Vallitalea longa: one gene and its partner. The protein of the gene in region 1 binds, or shares a complex with, the protein of each later gene. Links are inferred from orthologs where the notes say so. Each region holds a gene or a part of one and is shown on either strand. Other genes may lie near its edges. The genes, in order: smc and QMG30_RS13230.

The links.
Region 2: the proteins of smc (region 1) and QMG30_RS13230 are in contact, whole or in part, in a crystal structure (PDB 3ZGX), measured with the Bacillus subtilis proteins. The link is inferred for Vallitalea longa from one-to-one orthologs.

What each region holds. Positions count from the first base shown.
Region 1 is NZ_BRLB01000020.1:69,784-80,327, forward strand. The notes cover bases 4,049-8,152. They hold smc (chromosome segregation protein SMC), read left to right. Parts: upstream 4,049-4,391; coding sequence 4,392-7,952; downstream 7,953-8,152. Other genes in these bases: rnc (ribonuclease III), read left to right, coding at 4,049-4,081. In the rest of the region: QMG30_RS21195 (acetate/propionate family kinase), read left to right, coding at 1-1,054; QMG30_RS21200 (YceD family protein), read left to right, coding at 1,188-1,688; rpmF (50S ribosomal protein L32), read left to right, coding at 1,704-1,880; phosphate acyltransferase PlsX, read left to right, coding at 2,072-3,073; acpP (acyl carrier protein), read left to right, coding at 3,098-3,334; more of rnc, read left to right, coding at 3,395-4,048; signal recognition particle-docking protein FtsY, read left to right, coding at 8,260-9,219; YlxM family DNA-binding protein, read left to right, coding at 9,345-9,716; ffh (signal recognition particle protein), read left to right, coding at 9,744-10,544. UniProt on the Bacillus subtilis protein: Required for chromosome condensation and partitioning.
Region 2 is NZ_BRLB01000007.1:203,400-212,776, reverse strand. What follows is about bases 6,373-9,309. They hold QMG30_RS13230 (segregation and condensation protein A), read left to right. Parts: upstream 6,373-7,434; coding sequence 7,435-8,184; downstream 8,185-9,309. Other genes in these bases: QMG30_RS13220 (D-alanyl-D-alanine carboxypeptidase family protein), read left to right, coding at 9,023-9,309; scpB (SMC-Scp complex subunit ScpB), read left to right, coding at 8,375-8,950; QMG30_RS13235 (site-2 protease family protein), read left to right, coding at 6,808-7,401; QMG30_RS13240 (transglutaminase-like domain-containing protein), read left to right, coding at 6,373-6,411. Outside these bases: QMG30_RS13245 (hypothetical protein), read left to right, coding at 2,692-5,217; more of QMG30_RS13240, read left to right, coding at 5,785-6,372; more of QMG30_RS13220, read left to right, coding at 9,310-9,377. UniProt on the Bacillus subtilis protein: Participates in chromosomal partition during cell division. May act via the formation of a condensin-like complex containing Smc and ScpB that pull DNA away from mid-cell into both cell halves.

The DNA of each region.
Region 1 (10,544 bases):
TGGTGAAGATACTGTAATTATAAATGGGGATATGCCAAGTCATAAAGACGCTGTTCAATATGTTATTGATGCGTTAATTTCAAAAGATCATGGCGTAATCAAGAGTATGGATGAAATCAATGCGGTTGGACATAGAATTGTACATGGTGGAGAAGAATTTGCAAGTTCAACAGTTTTAACTAAAGAGGTAATTGAAGCTGTTGAGAAGTGTTCTGACTTAGCTCCTTTACATAATCCAGCTAACTTGATTGGTATAGATGCATGTAAACATATCATGCCTAATGTACCTATGGTAGGGGTGTTTGATACTGCTTTCCATCAAACAATGCCAGCAAAAACTTATTTATATGCGTTACCATATGAATATTATAGAAAATACAAATTAAGAAGATACGGATTCCATGGTACATCTCATAAATACGTTTCTAACAGAACTGCTGAATTCTTAGGTAGAGATATCAAAGATATGAAAATCGTAGTTTGTCACTTAGGTAATGGTGCTAGTGTTTGTGCTGTAGATGGTGGAAAATCAGTAGATACAAGTATGGGACTTACTCCTCTAGAAGGATTGGTTATGGGAACTAGATCAGGAGATATGGACCCAGCAATCGTTCAATTCCTAGCTGATAAAGAAGGATTATCAATTGATGAAATTAATACTATTTTAAATAAAAAATCAGGTGTTCTTGGTATTTCAGAAATATCAAGTGACTTCAGAGATTTAGAAAATGCTATAGAAGAAGGAAATGAAAGAGCAAGACTTACAATGGATGTATTTTCATACAGAGTCGCTAAATACATTGGAGCTTATGCTGCTGCAATGAATGGAATCGATGCTATCGCATTTACAGCTGGACTTGGTGAAAATAATGCGGAAGTAAGAGAAGAAATATGTGCATACCTTACTTTTTTAGGTGTTGAAGTAGATAAAGAAGCTAATAAATGTAGAGGCGTTGAAAAAGACATATCTACTAAAGATGCTAAAGTTAAAACAGTAGTAATCCCTACTGATGAAGAAATGACAATTGCCAGAGAAACTGCTAGACTTATTTAATTAAACTGAGTAACATGCATATTCTACCATAATTTTGTTAAAAATGTTGACAAAAGTATAATTGATATGTATAATTACATGTGGTTATTTTATACGTTTCCCTGTCAAAAAATAATATGATTGGGGTGTTGATATGAAGTTTAATTTAACTGATTTATTATCCAATGACCGGATGAATAAAAAGATATCTACTGATGTTAGCATCAATGAATTTAAATTTGGTGGAATTACTTACCGAACAGCTGATCTCGTTCATATTGACCTTGAGATTACTAATCTTGGGTACAAAGAAATTAAGGTGGAGGGATCGGTAAAAGGAACACTTAAGATTCCTTGTGATAGATGCATGGAAGAAGTAGATTATAAAGTCGAAACTAATTTTTCTAAAGACATCAAATTTGATGATGATAATGAAGAAAAAGTTCAGTATATTGATGGATACAATCTTGATTTAGAGAAATTAGCTTTAAATGAATTAATCATTGATTTACCTATGAAAGTATTATGTAGCGATACATGCAAAGGTATTTGTAATCAATGTGGAACTAATCTCAATAAGGGTACTTGTAACTGTGATAATAGTGAAATAGACCCTAGATTAGCTGTATTTAAAGATTTATTTAAAGAGTTTTAAGGAGGTGTCACAACAATGGCAGTACCAAAAAGAAAATCTTCAAAAGCTAGAAGAGACAAACGTAAAGCTAACTGGAAATTAACTGCACCTAATTTAGTAAAATGCAGTAAATGTGGGGAATTAGTTATGCCTCATAGAGTTTGTAAATCATGTGGAACATACAAGAATAAAGTAGTTATTGAAACTGAATAATTATAAGGCAGCTTACGCTGCCTTTAATTATTTAGCTACTTTGATAAATTTAGCAAGTTTGAATTATTAGAAAATAATATATATGATTACCTCAAATACGATTAGCTATTCTAGAAATTTTCAAATATATGTTGAAAATATGGTAAAAATTTAGTATAGTATTTTTAGAATGTAGATTAGAGGGTGTAATGATGCAAGAAATGATAACTGTTGCAGTTGATGCAATGGGTGGCGATAATGCCCCAAACGCAATAATTAAAGGCTGTATTGAATCAATAAATGATGATAGTCACATAAAGATTTATTTAGTGGGTAATAATATTATCATAAATGAACAACTAGCAAAGTACACATATAATAAAGAACAACTAGAGGTAGTAGATGCAAAAGAGATTATTGATACTTGTGAATCTCCTGTTATGGCTATTAGACGAAAAAAAGATTCTTCTTTAGTGAAAGCTTTTAATCTAGTGAAAGATAAGAAAGCAAATGCTTTAGTATCTGCTGGTAGTACTGGAGCTATACTTGCTGGAGGAACTTTTATAGTAGGCAGAATCAAGGGAATCGAAAGACCTGCTCTTGCTCCACTAATTCCTAATAAAAAGGGAGTGTCATTACTGATTGACTGTGGTGCCAATGTAGATTCAAAAGCAAGTTATTTAGTTCAATATGCTAAAATGGGTTCTATCTACTTTGAGAATGTGATGGGAGTGAAGAATCCAAAAGTTGCATTAGTTAACATTGGTGAAGAAGAGTCCAAAGGGAATAACTTAGTGAAAGAAGCTTATTCTTTACTAAAGAATGAGGATATCAATTTTATAGGTAATATCGAAGCTAGAGAAATACCTGAAGGAAAAGCTGATGTTCTTGTATGTGATGCTTTTGTTGGTAACATCATTTTAAAGTATACTGAAGGATTTGCCTTAACTTTGTTCAGTATGCTAAAAAAACATTTATTGAAAAATTTCAGATCGAAAATTGGAACATTATTACTAAAGCCAGCTTTAAAAGATTTTAAGAAAAGTTTTGATTATACTGAGTATGGTGGAGCACCATTACTTGGTTTGGAAGGTTTAGTTGTTAAGACACATGGTAGTTCAGATTCAAAAACGATTAAGAATACAATATTGCAATGTAAAAAGTTTTCTGACCAACAAATTAATGATAAAATAAAAGAAAACATAAAAATCTAATTAATAAAAAAGGGGGCAAATTAAATGGAATTTGAAAAATTGGTTTCAATTATATCTGAATTTACAAATGTGGATGAATCACAAATCACAAAAGATACAAAATTCGTTGATGATTTGAATGTTGATTCATTGGACTTAGTTCAAATAATTATGGCTCTAGAAGAAGAATTTGATATTGAGATTGATAATGAGCAGGCAGAAAAGATTGTAACAGTAAATGATGCAGTCGAAGCAATAAATTCTCAAATTAATAACGACTAATGGAAGCCCTTACAACAAGGGCTTTGCTTTTAGATAACCATAACGAAGGAGGAGAACATATTGAGAAATAAATACAAAAATTTAAACGACTTTCAAAAGATTATCAATTATAAGTTTAAAAATGTAAAATTATTATCTCAAGCATTAACACACAGTTCATATGCTAATGAACACAAAATGTCTAAATTTGAAAACAATGAAAGACTAGAATTTTTAGGTGATGCAGTTCTTGAAATCGTAACAAGTGATTTTTTATTCAGAAAATATACTGATATGCTGGAAGGCGAATTAACTAAATTTCGGGCTAGTATTGTATGTGAACCAACATTAGCTAATTTCTCCAATGAAATAAAATTAGGAGAATACATTAGACTAGGTAAGGGTGAAGAAAATTCTGGAGGTAGATTTAGAGCATCAGTTTTATCAGATGCAGTAGAGTCATTGATAGGGTCTATATATCTAGACGGTGGACTAGAATCTGCTAGACAGTTTATTCTAACTACATTATTGAATGATGTTGAAAAAAGAAAATTATTTATCGATAGTAAAACCCATCTACAAGAGATCATACAAAAAACTAGTGAAGAACCAATTGAATACATAATAGTTAAGGAAAAGGGACCTGATCATAATAAATTATTTATGGTAGAGGTAAGACATGAAGGAAAAGTGATAGGTTATGGAAGAGGTAGAAGTAAAAAGTCTGCTGAACAAGATGGAGCGTATGATGCGATTAAGAATATCTAATTATATTCAATTGACAGTGTACAATTGACAACTATCAAAAAGAAATTTGAGTTAATAATTGTCCATTGTTCATTGCCAATCAATTTACATTATAGTTAAACATGACATAATTTGAATAAAAATGCTAGACACTTCTCTTGAAAAAATATTAGTGCAGGACAATACCTAATTGTTCTGCACTAAAAAAGCAACTACGTGATTTATTCTCATCTTATAGGAAAATCCTATTTTGTTCTGGAGAATATTTCTAATGCTCCTATTCCATATGTTGAAAGTAAAAATTTCCTGTAGTACAAGAAAAGGAGATAATATGTACTTAAAAAACGTTGAATTACAAGGATTCAAATCCTTTGCTAATAAGATTAATTTTGAATTTAATGAAGGAATAACAGGAATTGTTGGTCCTAATGGTAGCGGTAAGAGTAACATAGCAGATGCTGTACGTTGGGTTTTAGGTGCTCAAAGTGCTAAACAGCTAAGAGGTTCTAAAATGGAAGATGTTATTTTTGCAGGTACTGAAAACAGACGCCCTGTGGGATATTCCCAAGTAGATATAACTATAGATAATCATGATAAAAGAATGGCTATCGACTATTTGGAAGTAACCATATCAAGAAGGGTTTATCGTTCTGGTGAAAGCGAATTCTATATTAACAAAACACCATGTAGATTAAAAGACATTCATGAGTTGTTTTTAGATACAGGAGTAGGTAAAGAAGGATATTCTATTATTGGACAGGGTCAGATAGATAAAATTTTAAGTACTAAACCAGAAGACAGAAGAGACTTATTTGATGAAGCTGCTGGAATAGTTAAATTTAAGAGAAGAAAATCCGAAGCTTATAAAAAATTAGAAGAAGAAAAACAAAATCTTCTTAGGATAAATGACATTATAACAGAACTTGATAGTCAAAAAGGCAATTTGGAAGGACAAGCAGAAATAGCTAAGAATTACCTTCAGTTAAAAGAAGAATTAAAAAAACATGAAGTCAACATATTCATAACTGAATTTGAAAGATTAGATAAAAATATAAATGAAATAAGTGAAAAAGAAAAAAATGTTAATGAAGAAATTAATACAGTCAACAACAAATACGAAGAGATAAAATTGAAATATAATGAAATCAATACTTCTATACAGGATATGGGTAAGGAAATTGATACTAAGAAAGATGAAATTGCTGAAAATAATCTAGAAAAAGAGAGAATAGAAAACAATATTAACATTAATAACGAGCGTATTAGTTCCATAAGTGAATCGAATAATCGAATACAACAAAATATAAATCAATTGAATACTAAGAGTCAAGTTAATGTTGCTGATATAAAAGAGACAGATGAAGAAATAGTCAATCTGAAATCTCATATTGAATCATTAAACAAACAGTTAGTGGAGAAAGAACAAGAATGTACAGATGTATCTAATGAAATTGTAAGCAATGAAACTATGATTGAAGAAATTAAGACCAATATCATAGAAAGACTTAATGAGATAACGGTAGTAAAGAGTAAAATCCAAAGATATAGTACGATGCTAGAGAATATAGAAAACAGAAAAAATTTCTTGACTGATAAAATTAATAAAGTACATAATGACCAAACTGTTTTGAATGATAAAAAAGAGCAGTTGGAACAAAATATAAATGTTGCGCAAGAAGACTTAGTGTCTATAAAAAAACAATCTTCATCAACGGTTGAAAAAATAAAAGAGATTAATGAGCAAAAACATAATATAGATGACAAATTAAATATCCTTAATAAGGAAATCAATCAATACAAATCTAAATACAATGCTCTTAATGATATAACTGAACATTATGAAGGCTATAATTATAGTATAAGAAAAGTTATGGAGCATAAGACTAATAACAATATAGATTCAGTTCTTGGTGTAGTAGCTGATATTATTAAAGTCGATAAAAAATACGAAATAGCTGTAGAGACAGCTCTTGGTGGTGGTGTTCAGAACATTATTACAAAAGATGAAGAAACCGCTAAGAGAATGATTAATTATCTAAAGGCCAATAAATATGGTAGAGCTACTTTTTTGCCTTTGACTAGTATTAGAACTAGCAGAAACTATAATCCTATCACCAATGAAAAAGGGTTTATCGGCTATGGTAATGAATTAGTCATGTATGATGATATGTATGACAATATAATAAAATATCTTTTGGGAAGAGTAGTCATAGTTGATAATATTGATAATGCGGTTAGGCTAGCCAGAAAGTATAATTACAAATTGAAGATAGTTACACTTTCAGGGGAAGTATTAAATCCAGGTGGTTCGTTAACAGGAGGAAGTTACAAGAACAAAGCTAATAATTTCCTTTCCCGAAAAAGAGAATTGGACGAATATAAGCTTAGAATACAAGAATGTACAAGACAGTACAAGACTACCACTGAAAAACGTGAAGAAATAGTTGCGGAAAAAAATAGACTTTCCGTTAAATCCAAAGAATTGATTTCTAATGAGCATAATCTTAATATCAGATTGAATTCATTACAAATAAATCTTAATCAGATTGAAAAAGATACCGAAAAACTGCAACAAGAAATTAATGACAGTAAAGTAGAATTTGATGAATTGAATTCTCAGAACCAAGAACTAACTGCAACTACAGAAAAATATAATGAAGAGTTAAATGGTACTGAAAATGAAAATACTGATGCAGAAGATAAGGTTATAAGTTTAACACAAATAATTCAAGAAAAAAAAGCAGTAAAAGATTCTTTATCTGATGAAATAACTAATGTGAAAATAGAATTGACATCTACAAGACAAAAATTGAATAGTTCTCAAGATAATATCGACAGATTGAAAAAAGAGCTAGAAGATATCAAAGAACAAAAAGATGAATTTATAGTAGAGTCACAAAACAATAAACAGGATATTGAATCAAAGATTAAACTTATAAATGATTATAAAGAACAAATAGAAGTCATAATTGATAAAATCAAGGCTATGGAAAATGAACTTAATCAACTAAATAAGAACAAAGAAGAATTATCAGCAAAACAGAACTCGTTATTTAGTGATAGAGAGAACTTAAGTGAAAAATCCAAGTTATTAGAAAAAGAGATCATGAGGCTTCAAAATTATAGAACTAAATATGAACTACAAAAAGAAAATACAACCAATTACATGTGGGAAGAATATGAATTGACTTTTAACATGGTTAATGAATATCGAGATGACCTTGGAAGCATAACCCAACTAAAAAGCAAAGTCAAAGAACTAAAAAGTAAAATCAAAGAATTGGGAGATGTGAATGTTAATTCTATAGAAGAATATAGAGAAGTAATAAATAGATTCAACTTCTTATCTGAACAAAAAGAAGACTTGATAGTGGCTAAAGAGAAGTTAATAGGTATTATCAGTGAACTTGATAAAGAAATGATTAAACAGTTCAAGTTGAAATTTAAAGATATACAATCACAATTTGACCTAGTATTCAAGGAACTTTTTGGTGGAGGAAAAGGGTTATTATATCTAGTAGATGAAGACAACATACTAGAATCAGGAATTAATATTATAGCACAACCTCCAGGTAAGAAATTACAGAGTATGATGCTTTTATCCGGTGGAGAAAGAGCATTTACCGCAATAGCTTTACTATTTGCCATACAAAGGTTAAAACCTTCTCCATTCTGTGTTCTTGATGAGATAGAGGCAGCACTTGATGATGCTAATGTAGAAAGATTCGCGAAATATTTACAGAAACTTTCAACTAAAACACAGTTTATCATTATTACGCATAGGAGAGGTACAATGGAAGCAGCAGATGCATTATATGGTATTACTATGCAAGAAAAAGGTATATCCACACGAGTATCTGTGAAACTCATTGAAAGTGAATTAACAGGATAAAGACAAAAAATGTAAAACAGCTGTTTACAAATATTTAGGAGGAAATATGGGCTTATTTAACTGGAAAAAAAATAAAGCAAAAAAAGCAGAGAAGGAAAAAGAGATAGAAAAAGACAATTTAATCAACGATGATATAAATGAACAAGAAAATGTTGATATTGAAGAACAGCAACAATTAGAACAAGAAAATATATCAAACGAAGAACATCAATCTATAGAACAAGAAGATATATCAAATGAAGAACAGAGCTTACAAGATGTGAATACTGATGTAATTGAAGAACAAGTAATTGAAGAGGATACCAACATGGAGGATCAAAATGATACTCCAGAAGAAGAAAAAGGTAAAAATAAAAAAGGATTCTTTGGTAAACTAGTAAAAGGATTGACTAAAACAAGAAATAATATCTTAGGTTCAGTCGATCAAGTACTTAATTCTTTTACCAAGATAGATGAAGACTTCTATGAAGAGCTGGAAGAAGCACTGATTATAGCTGATCTAGGTGTAAATACTGCTATTAAGATTATGGAAGACTTAAAGTCAAAAGTGAAAGAACAGAAAATTAAAGATACAGCTCAAGTTAGAGAATTACTCATGGAAGAATTAAAGCAATTGATGAAAAACGATGGTGACATTTATGATTTTACTGAAAAGAAATCAGTCGTTTTAGTAATTGGGGTTAATGGCGTAGGTAAAACTACTACTATCGGTAAATTAGCTCACCAGTATAAAGATAATGGTAAAAAAGTCATATTAGCTGCGGCTGATACATTTAGAGCTGCTGCCATAGACCAATTAGCTGAGTGGTCCAATAGAGCAGGGGTTGAACTTATATCACAACAAGAAAATTCTGATCCTGGAGCAGTCGTTTTTGATGCTGTACAAGCTGCAAAAGCAAGAAATTCAGATATTCTCATATGTGATACAGCAGGAAGACTCCATAATAAAAAGAATTTGATGGAAGAGTTAAGAAAGATATTTAAGATTATAAACAGAGAATATTCTGAAGCGCATAAAGAAGTATTACTAGTCCTTGACAGTACTACAGGACAAAATGCTCTTCAACAAGCTAAACAATTCAAAGATATAGCTGATATCACTGGAATTGTGCTTACTAAACTCGATGGAACAGCAAAAGGTGGTATAGCTATCGCTATCCAAACGGAACTTAATATTCCAGTAAAATATATTGGTGTCGGAGAAGGAATTGATGATCTACAGAAATTTGATTCAGATGATTTTGTTAATGCTCTTTTTGACCAATAAATGACTTTATTCTTTTATGAAATATAAAATTATTATTAATTATGATAAATAACTTGACAACCATTACTGAATATCATATAATACCATCTGTAAAGTAATTAACCTTTACAGGTGGTGATTTAATTTTGAGTAATATTTTTAAGAAAACATTACTATATGATTTTTATGGTGAATTATTAACTAAGCACCAAAAAGGAATATATGAATTATATCATTTGAACGATTTATCTTTGGGAGAAATATCGGAACAGCTGGAAATTAGCAGACAAGGTGTTTATGATACATTAAAGAGATGTGATAGGCAACTTGAAAATTATGAAAACAAGTTACAGCTAGTTGATAAGTTTTTGATTAACAAACAGAATATCGAAAAGATCTATAGTGATGCAAGTGAAATTTTGGATGAATTGAGAAGTAGTGACCAGACTAAAAAAGAAATAGTAGATAAAATAGTTAATATACAGAAGACTTGCAATAGGATAATAGAAGAGTTGTAGATAATCTATAGAGTGGGAGGTTAGTTTATGGCATTTGAAAGTTTAACAGATAAATTTCAGAATATATTTTCTACCCTTAAGAAAAAAGGAAAACTTAATGAGCAAGATGTTAAAGCAGCTCTAAGAGAAGTTAAATTGGCATTACTAGAAGCAGATGTTAACTTTAAGGTTGTTAAAAAGTTTGTCAATACCATAAAAGAAAGAGCTGTCGGACACGAAGTTATGGAAAGCTTGACTCCGGGTCAACAGGTTATTAAGATTGTTAATGAAGAATTGATTAAATTGATGGGGGAAGAAAAAGCAGATTTGACTTTTTCAAAAGAGCCTCCAACAGTATATATGATGGTTGGTTTACAAGGAGCAGGTAAAACAACTACAACTGCTAAACTTGCAGGTAAACTCAAAAAAAGTGGGAAAAAACCTCTATTGGTTGCTTGTGATGTATATAGACCAGCAGCCATAAAACAACTACAAGTTGTTGGAGGACAGATAGATGTCCCTGTATTCACGATGGGAGACAAAAACAAGCCAGTCAATATTGCAAAAGCAGCTATTGAGTTTGCCGAAAAAAATGACAACAATGTTATTATTATTGATACGGCTGGTAGACTTCATATAGATGAAGACATGATGAATGAATTGATTGAAATAAGAGATACCATTAAGCCACAGGAAATATTATTGGTTGTAGATGCTATGACTGGACAAGATGCTGTCAATGTAGCTGAGAACTTTAATGAAAAAATAGGTGTTGATGGTGTAATCTTAACCAAATTGGATGGTGACACTAGAGGTGGTTCTGCACTTTCAGTAAGAGCAGTAACTGAT
Region 2 (9,377 bases), on another replicon or contig:
AGTTAAAGTAGGTGATACTTGGGAATATACCAATTCTACTCCTCACTACTTCTACCATGACATAAATAGTATTGATTTTTCAGATGTTAAAAATATTAGATATGATAAAGACAGTAAGAAGATATTTTTATGCTTTATAAAAGGAACAGATTTCGATTATAAAGATTCTGATAAATACGATTATGAAGCAGCAGGCATAGATAATGACCTAATAAATTATCTTAAAGATAACAGGTTCGAAACTTATGTCATAGCCCCTAATGATAATATAATGGATTTTAAATTTGATGCTAAAAATTATGATTCAGATATCGATACTCAGGAATACACTTTAAGAGACTTAGCACATTGCTCCAATGTTCGTGGCAGGTCAATGATAGGAAATGAAACTTCACAGAACTGGAAGGACCATCTATTACATATAACCGAAAAAAATGCTCTTGTGCCAACAGGAACCAAAATTGATGATAATACCATAACACTTACTTTTGATGAAAATTTTGATGAAGGTGATGAACTGAAATTATCCCTTATACAACAACAATATAAATTAGCTGACCAAGCAGGCAATCAATTAGATGGGGCAAAAATAGATTATGATATCAAAGTAGAAAATGACATGAAGCAATTATCAAGCCTTTACTTCTCTTATCCTCCATACCAAGAGATAGTTAATGATAAAGTTCAAGTGAAAAAAATATTACCTGGGATCGCAATTTATGAAGATGATAAAGGAGTAACTAAATTTATTATTACGGATGAAGAAGATAATAGAATATCAGATAATATAAGAGAACTGGAAGGTACAAGTATTAAAGATGTATTAATCCTACCTCATAGTATAGTAGTGCTAAAAGCTAATGGAAGTGTAGAATCCAGTGGATATATTTGTAAAGATGGTCATTATGAATACAAACTTGATTCAAAATGGTCAAATATGAAAAAAATTATTTATAGGAGAAATGTACTGTATGGATTAAAGAAGAGTGGTGATGTTATTAGGACAGGAGTGTATGACTCATATGGTATCGGAAATATTTACTATGATAATGAATATTATAAGTCAAATATAGTAGACATGTATACTAATAGAAGCTATATACATTTTATTAAAGAAGGTGATGATATGGAAGATATAGATGAAATCATTACCAATGGTCAAAGTGAACTTATATATTTAAAAAAAGGTGATAAATATTATGTGTCAGGTAAATTAATGGATTTGGATTATCCTGTTAAACAAATAATACCTGTAGACTATTATGAAGTTCTAGTCATTAAACCAGACAATTCTTTTTATGTGATTGAAATAGATAGTAGAGAATTACAAAGAGAAAATAGATATGAAGATGAACGGGTAAGTGATATTTATAACGTTGGCAAAATTAAAAGTATTGCCATGATTCGTGAGAATAATGTATGGATACAAGGTACAGAAGATGATTTTTACCTTAGAAATAGTTATACAGACAGAACAGAATCAAGATATATAAAAATTGATGATATCGATCACATAATAAATAGTACTACTAATGATGATATAATCATTGTTATGAAAAATGGGAAAAGACATTCTTTTCTTAATAGAGACACCTATTCCAATAATTATGAAAAGACAATGAAAGAATTAGAAATTCCATCCGATGCCAAAAATTACTTTATCAATAATTTAGGAAAAGGATATATGCTACAAGATAACAATTATTACTCCAGTATTACAGATTATGAAAATAAACATTATGATTACCGTGAAGATGATTATGTATACGATACCAAAAAAAAGAATGGTAAATTTGATAAAATAATATCAGATTATAATTTTGCTATATATCTAAAAGACGGCAAAGCAGATGTAGAAGGTGGTTCACGTGTACAAGAGAATTTTGGTAGTATAGCATCATATGATGATATAAAAGATATAATAAAAATAAGGGTATACGATTATTACAGAATATTATTTATAATAAGAGAGAACTATATCTCGTATAAACGTGAGCATAAAGATGATGACTTTCCTGAAGGTCTAAAAAATTACAATGACTTTAGAAAGAAAGATATTGTCAAATATCTTGTAAACGTTGAAAAAGGTACTGATATATCAGAAGATGCCGAAGATAATATACACCTATATGGACTATCAAAAGACGGTAACCTATATAGAACAGATAAATCTCCAGGTTTAAAACTAATTGCATCAAAGGTTCAAGATATATTTAGACTAGAGGATGAAATAATTTATCTCTTTGAAGATGGTACTCTTAGTAAATATGGAGATGGCAAAAAATACGAAAAATATGAGGGTATGTTTATTACCCCACAATTCATTACTCTAAAATTAAAAGGAACAGACACAAAAGTATCAATAAGTAAAATAGGTGCACAAACAGATTATATAGGTAAACTAAGAGAAAAGGTAGACTATACAATGCCTTTAGGAAAGACACAAATACATTTAGGCGAACATGTCAATGGTGGTAAGAAGTTTATGTACAAGATATTCTCCAAAGACGAGAATTCAATAGAAGAGATATTATACAATCAACCTATTGACAGGACTTGGAAAGAAGTAAAAAACTTAGACCTTATACAAGCAGAAAAAGATTATTATATTGGTGTTGTAGAAGTTGATATCTATGATAGAGTTATTCGTTATAGTACCATGAAAGCCAAATCAGAATAGAAGGTGGACCAATGAAAAAAACAAAGATTATCTCATATTTATTAACATGGTTATGTATATTAGGGTATTTTTGTTCTAATTCAGTAACTTTGATGGCTGCTAGCTCTATTAAACCTACAATATACACACAGCAAAACAATTGTACAATAGGAAATAATGAAAAATTAAGAGTTCATGTTAATACAAGATGTTCAGTATATCTATATAGCGTAAAATATCCTGATGTGGAATCATCCTCAGACCTTAGTAGAAAGGGTAAATACATAAAAAGATGTACCTCTGGAGGTTTTTATGATATTACTTTAAAGGATGTACCTGATGGTTGCTATAGGTTATATGCAAAAACTTCATCATATGGCTATAACAACAATAATATATCATTACCTTCCAAAACCATAGTCCAAGTAGACAACACCAAACCAGAAGTAGTAGACATAAATGTAAATGACAATGAAGTGAAACTCTACTATAACGATACAATAAGTCCAAAAACCAAAGGCAATAACTTCTACTTGCAAAAAGTATTCAATGCTTCATCATCCGTATGCGTTATATCCGATGAAGATATGGTTGATTACGAACTGATATTTGATGATTACGAATCAGACAGTAAATACACCGATAGATTTGTATTCAGTAGTTTCGACAACTCAATGTTTACCAATACTAATGGAACTCCCAATATAATAGGGAAAAAAGTTACCGGTAAAAAAACTTTCCATGAAGTAGGAAAATACAAACTAGAATACCAGGCACAAGATAATCCAGTAACCAACAATAATAAAAACTTTGATGAATACAGAAAATGGAGTAATAAAAACAATGTTAATCTATTAGTACATAGAAGACCTATAGCCAACCTTACAGTTAACTATGCCCCTAGTAAAGATAAATCACGTCTATTGATAGACAACATGAACGGTAGTGGTTATGACCTAGATCACATGGATATGTCCAATAAAGGAATAACAGGGGAACGTTACGAGTGGAAAAAAGTTGGTGAAAAAGACTATCGCATGGGTAGAATACCAACGGATCTACCTGGTACAGACTCCAACGGTATCAAAATAGAATATATCATAAGATACAGAGTAAAAGACATAGAAGGGGCTTGGAGCCTACCTGTAACATTCACTATGTCAGTAGAACCTAAACTCATACTTAACGCTAAGCTAAAAACCTATAAAACAGACTTCTCACTAGACTCTATACCTGCTAGTGAATCACTAGTACTATTTGACACAACAACTAGCTATAACAAAAGAAACCTTCTGGATATGAGTATGTATTATTATGGTAGCTGCAAGACTGATAAAATAAAAAAAGACAGTACTTATTCTGCTACAAAAGATGGAATGACTTACACTTGGAGAGATACCAAATATAAGATTCCAGAAACACTAAAAGACGGAAGATACAAATTTATTGTTAATGCAACAGATTATAATAATTCAGCTGTAAAGGATACTAAAGAGTTTAATGTCAGAGTAAAAACACCTGTAGACTTAATCCCAACCATAGAAAGGCAGATTACCTATGACAAAGAAACCCTTATAGAAGCTACAACCAGTAAATATGTTAACAATGTAAGAGTTGCTTTATTCAATGGTACTGGTTATGCTTGCACTAAAGACTTAAAATTATCAAGAACATATGGAGGTAAGAAGTACTGGAAACTCAAGTATACAGAAACCAGAAAAAACATAAGTAACAATGAGTATACTGCGAAATTCACAGCAACAACCCCTAATCATAACAGTGAAACCCGGTACAAAACATTCACCTATATTAAAAATACTCCTCCAACAGTTAAAATACTATCAATTAAACCAACTTACATTTATGAAGGAGATAATGTTTCTCTGAAAATATTGATGAATGACATTGATAAGGATACACTTGAATTACATGTCAAACTTACTAGAATAATACCAATCAAAAGAACCATAGAATCAGATACTTATACTGTCAATTATTATAATTACAATCAAAAACCATTTATAACTGACTACAATAATCTAGAAATAGGTGAATACGAAGTGCTAATAACCGTTGATGACAAGAACGGAGGTACCGCCAAGACTTCATGTATATTAAAAGTTAATGACTTAACTATAAGTGGTAAGGTAAATCATACAATCAAGTGGAATGAAAACAGGATAAAATACAATCAATCCATTAGTGGTACAGATGATTCTCCAAGGAATATCGATACTTTCTGGTCAGGTGAAAGATTTATGTTAGCCGCAGATACAACACTAATTAATAGTAAGAGTTCTGTAAAAGCACAATCTGTATTCGTTGAGATTCTAGCACAATCCACACCTATTAATATATATTTAAACAATGATAGTAGCTCAAAATGGTCAGGAGAATTATGGAATAATGATATGATACATAAATGGGGTAGAAATAAACCAGAAGAGCTAATCTTCCGATTTACTGTAAAATACAGTAATGGACATAGAGAGCAGGATGATATGACCATTACAATTGATGATATAGATGAATACTGGAGATATCATAGAAAATTTTAAAAATAGTAATATTTACCATTATTAATTAATATGGTATAATATATTTGAGAGGGTAATCAATAGTCGGGCAGTATTGACCGAATTATTCTGTAAATCGTAAAGCATACGAAAGTATGTGACACAAAGCTATAGGGTCTAAGGCTTAATTTAAGCTATGACAGCCAGTTACCAGAGGAAGACTTTGATTACCTAGTAATCAGATCTTTTCTCGAAGTGGCAAATTCAGTGAAAGCTGAAGACGCAAAACTATAGGGCCTAAGTCAGAGATGATATGGTAGCCAGTTACCGAAAGAGAAGTTTCATTACTTTTCTTTCCCACGAATAATGGCAAACCTACCGTGAGGTAGGGACGCAAAACTATAGGGTCTTCGTAAGAAGATAGCCAGGTGCCGAAGGGAGAGTTACAAACTGAAAAAAATAGTATTATCTTTTATAGTTGCTTTTATCTTTGTAGCATTAACTGGAGTAACAGTATGTGCAAAAAGTGAAATTATAAAGGCCAATACTGATAACGGCACAGTAAGCATCAATTATGATGCTACTAATTATTCTGACTTAAAAGTTGTCGTGAAAAAAGGTTCGGATAGATATACCTATAACCTTAATTCATCAAATGAAGAGCTACCATTACAGATGGGCAACGGTGAGTATACTGTAGGAATATATAAAAAATCAGATGGAAATAAATATAAATTATTAACATCTAGTAAAGTACATATTGATTCAAATAAGAATGCAGTATTCTTGGCAAGTGTTCAGAATGTACATTGGACAAGCAATTCAAAGGCAGCTATTCTAGCTAAAGAACTTACTAAAAACACCAAGACTGATAGAGAGAAAGTAGAGATTATCTACGATTATATTATTGATAATGTCTCATATGATTATGAAAAAGCAAATAATGTTAGTAGTAAATATTTACCTTCAACTAGCTTAACATTATCTAGTGAAAAAGGAATATGCTACGATTATGCTTCTCTATTTGCGGTTATGTTAAGAAGCATAAACATTCCAACAAAGCTTATTCATGGAGATAGTAATTTTACTTCTGCCTATCATGCTTGGAATGAAGTTCTTGTAGAAAATGAATGGATAGTTGTAGACACTACCGTGGATGCATCATTAAAATCAGAAGGTTTGAAAGTATCTTTTGAGAAACAATCTTCAGATTATAATGTTAAAATGGTATTTTAATAATGAATAATATTTGATCCCTCTCATATTAAGTATATAAAATTTATTCAATAATTAAGTTTGTGCTTTATTGAATTCCAATAAATAAAAACAATATAATCTATTTACAATTTCAAATATGTTGAAGTTATCTTTAATAAACTTCTAAGATAGAAAACATTAGCTTGATTGAAATTCCCAATCTGAATCAATATTCTTTAAAAATACATCAATAAATAAATACATCCAAAGTACTTTTAGGTTATAGCTAGAGCAATTAAGTTTTACTTGTTAAAAAATTATAGGTAAATATAAGTAGAAATTCTTTACATAGAAAAAAGAAATTTCAAGTATTGCTTGAAATTATAACCAATTATTAGTACAATATCTTATAGAATGAAAAACGAGGTGTAATACATGGAAGTAATAGAATTTCTAATAGACATAGTTATAAGTTTTGTTTGTGCAGTCATAGTTGTGTGTGTTCATGAATATCCTAGGATTATTTGCTATAAATATTTGGTTCACCCATTATACAAAAAAGAAACAAAGGTTTCATTTAATCCTATAAAATATATGGATCCTTTTGGGATAATATCATTTGTTTTTCTAGGAGTAGGATGGCAGAAACCTTTTAGTTTTAATACTGGAAGACTAAGAGATAAAAAGAAAGGTCTTATATCAATAACATTAATTGGGTTATTATGTAATTTATTAATGATGACAATAATGATACCCATTTATTTTGCAGTAAGAGGGCAAAATGGTTATTTAGATGGTTTTATAAGTTCTTTAATGGTCTATAATTTAGCAATCGTTATTGTTAATGTATTACCTGTACCGCCTTTTGATATGGTGAAGATAATTCAGGCATTAAATCCACAAACATACTTTAAATTTGTTCAATACGAGAAAGTGATTCAAGCATTATTTATATTAGTACTTGCAGCTGGAGTTTTAAGCAGTATTACAGAAACAGTTATAAATAGTATACTTAATGCAATTATTTAGTATGATTACAATAATTAAGAGAGGATTTTTTGATTGAGTATTCCTGTTAAATTAGAAGTATTTGAAGGGCCTTTAGATCTATTATTACATCTTATAGATAAACATAAATTAAATATCTATGATATACCGATAGTAATTGTTACAGATCAGTTTCTTGATTATATAAAAAAGCTTGAAGAAAAAAATATGGAAATCATGAGTGAATTTATTGAAATGGCGGCAACTTTGATTAATATAAAATCAAAAATGTTATTACCAGTAGAAAAAAAAGAAGACGAAGTAGAAACGGATCCTAGAGAAGAATTAGTGAATAAATTGATTGAATATAAGAAATTCAAATATATTAGAGATAAATTGAAAGTTAGACAGATGGATGCAAAAAAGGTGATATTCAAAGAACCCACTATTCCAGCTGAAATAATTAATTATGAAGAGAAAATAGAAGCTAGTCAAATACTATCTAATATAGATTTGTCAATGATTTATAACATATTTCAGTCTGTAATGAAAAAACAACATAACAAAATAGACCCTATAAGAAGTGATTTTGGTGAAATTGTTAAAGAAGAGTATACCGTAAACGACAAGATAGAATATATAATAGATTTATCGAAACAATATCAAACGATAAGTTTTAGAGATGTTCTTGAGAGCCAAGTTTCTCGAATAGAGATAATTGTAACTTTTCTTGCAGTTTTGGAATTAATAAAAATGGGCAGAATATCTATTATGCAGAAAGAAATATTTGATGATATTATAATTAAATACAAAGAATCATGTTAGTTTGAAAATTTCTATATTCCTGAATACCTAAATAAATAGATTTTAGGGTTTGGGATATATTTATGTAACTATATTTGACATACAAAGTGGGGCTGTTAAATTAAATGATAGTACCTAAAATAGACTTCCCATATTAAAGTAATTTTAATTGGAATGTTGACTTAAGAAAGTTTAGATAGAGGGGAAGAGAATGCAGTTGAGCAAAATAGAGGCAATTATTGAATCCATATTATTTACTATGGGAGAAGCTGTAGAACTTGATAAAATTGCTGAAGTCATTGAACAAGACAAAAGAACAACTAAAAAAATAATGAATAACCTTATAGATAAATATGATAGTCCAGATAGAGGAATTACAATCATCAAGATTGATAATGCATATCAGATGTGTAGTAAAACACAATATTATGACTATATCAGAAAGATCAATAACAAAGCAAAGAATTATGTATTGACAGATGTACTTCTTGAAACATTATCCATAATTGCATATAAACAACCTATTACTAAAGCTGAAGTGGAGAAAATAAGAGGTGTAAGTTCAGCTCATTGTATAAATAAACTTATAGAATATAATTTGGTATGTGAAAAAGGTAGAATGGATGCACCTGGTAGACCTATAATTTTTGGAACTACGCAAGATTTTTTAAGAAATTTTGGTTTTCAGTCAATAAATGAGCTACCTTTGATAGAAGAAGAAAAACTTTCATCAATACAAACAGAAGTACAAGAAGAAGTAAAAAAAGAATTAGAATCAGATAATTAGCAATAATTAGGAATAAAATAATCATTTTTCTTATAAATTATTATAAGGAATTTTATTAGAGAGATGATTATGATGAAGAAGATAACTAGCATAGTAGCATACATATTTATAGTTATTATAATATTCTCCAGTAATATGGTTTCAGCTAAAGAATCTAATAAAGAACCTGAAAAGTTATATGCTTATTCAGCTCTATTAATGGATAAAAAAACTGGAAGGGTATTATGGGAGAAAAAAGGTTTTGAAGAGAGAGCTATGGCAAGTACAACTAAGATTATGACTTGCATAATGGCTCTTGAGTCATGTGAACTTGATGAAATAGTAGAAGTGAGTGAAAAGGCTTCAAAAGCTCCAAAAGTAAAATTGTACATAAGGCCAGGGGAACAATACTATCTAGGAGATTTATTACATGCCCTAATGCTAGTAT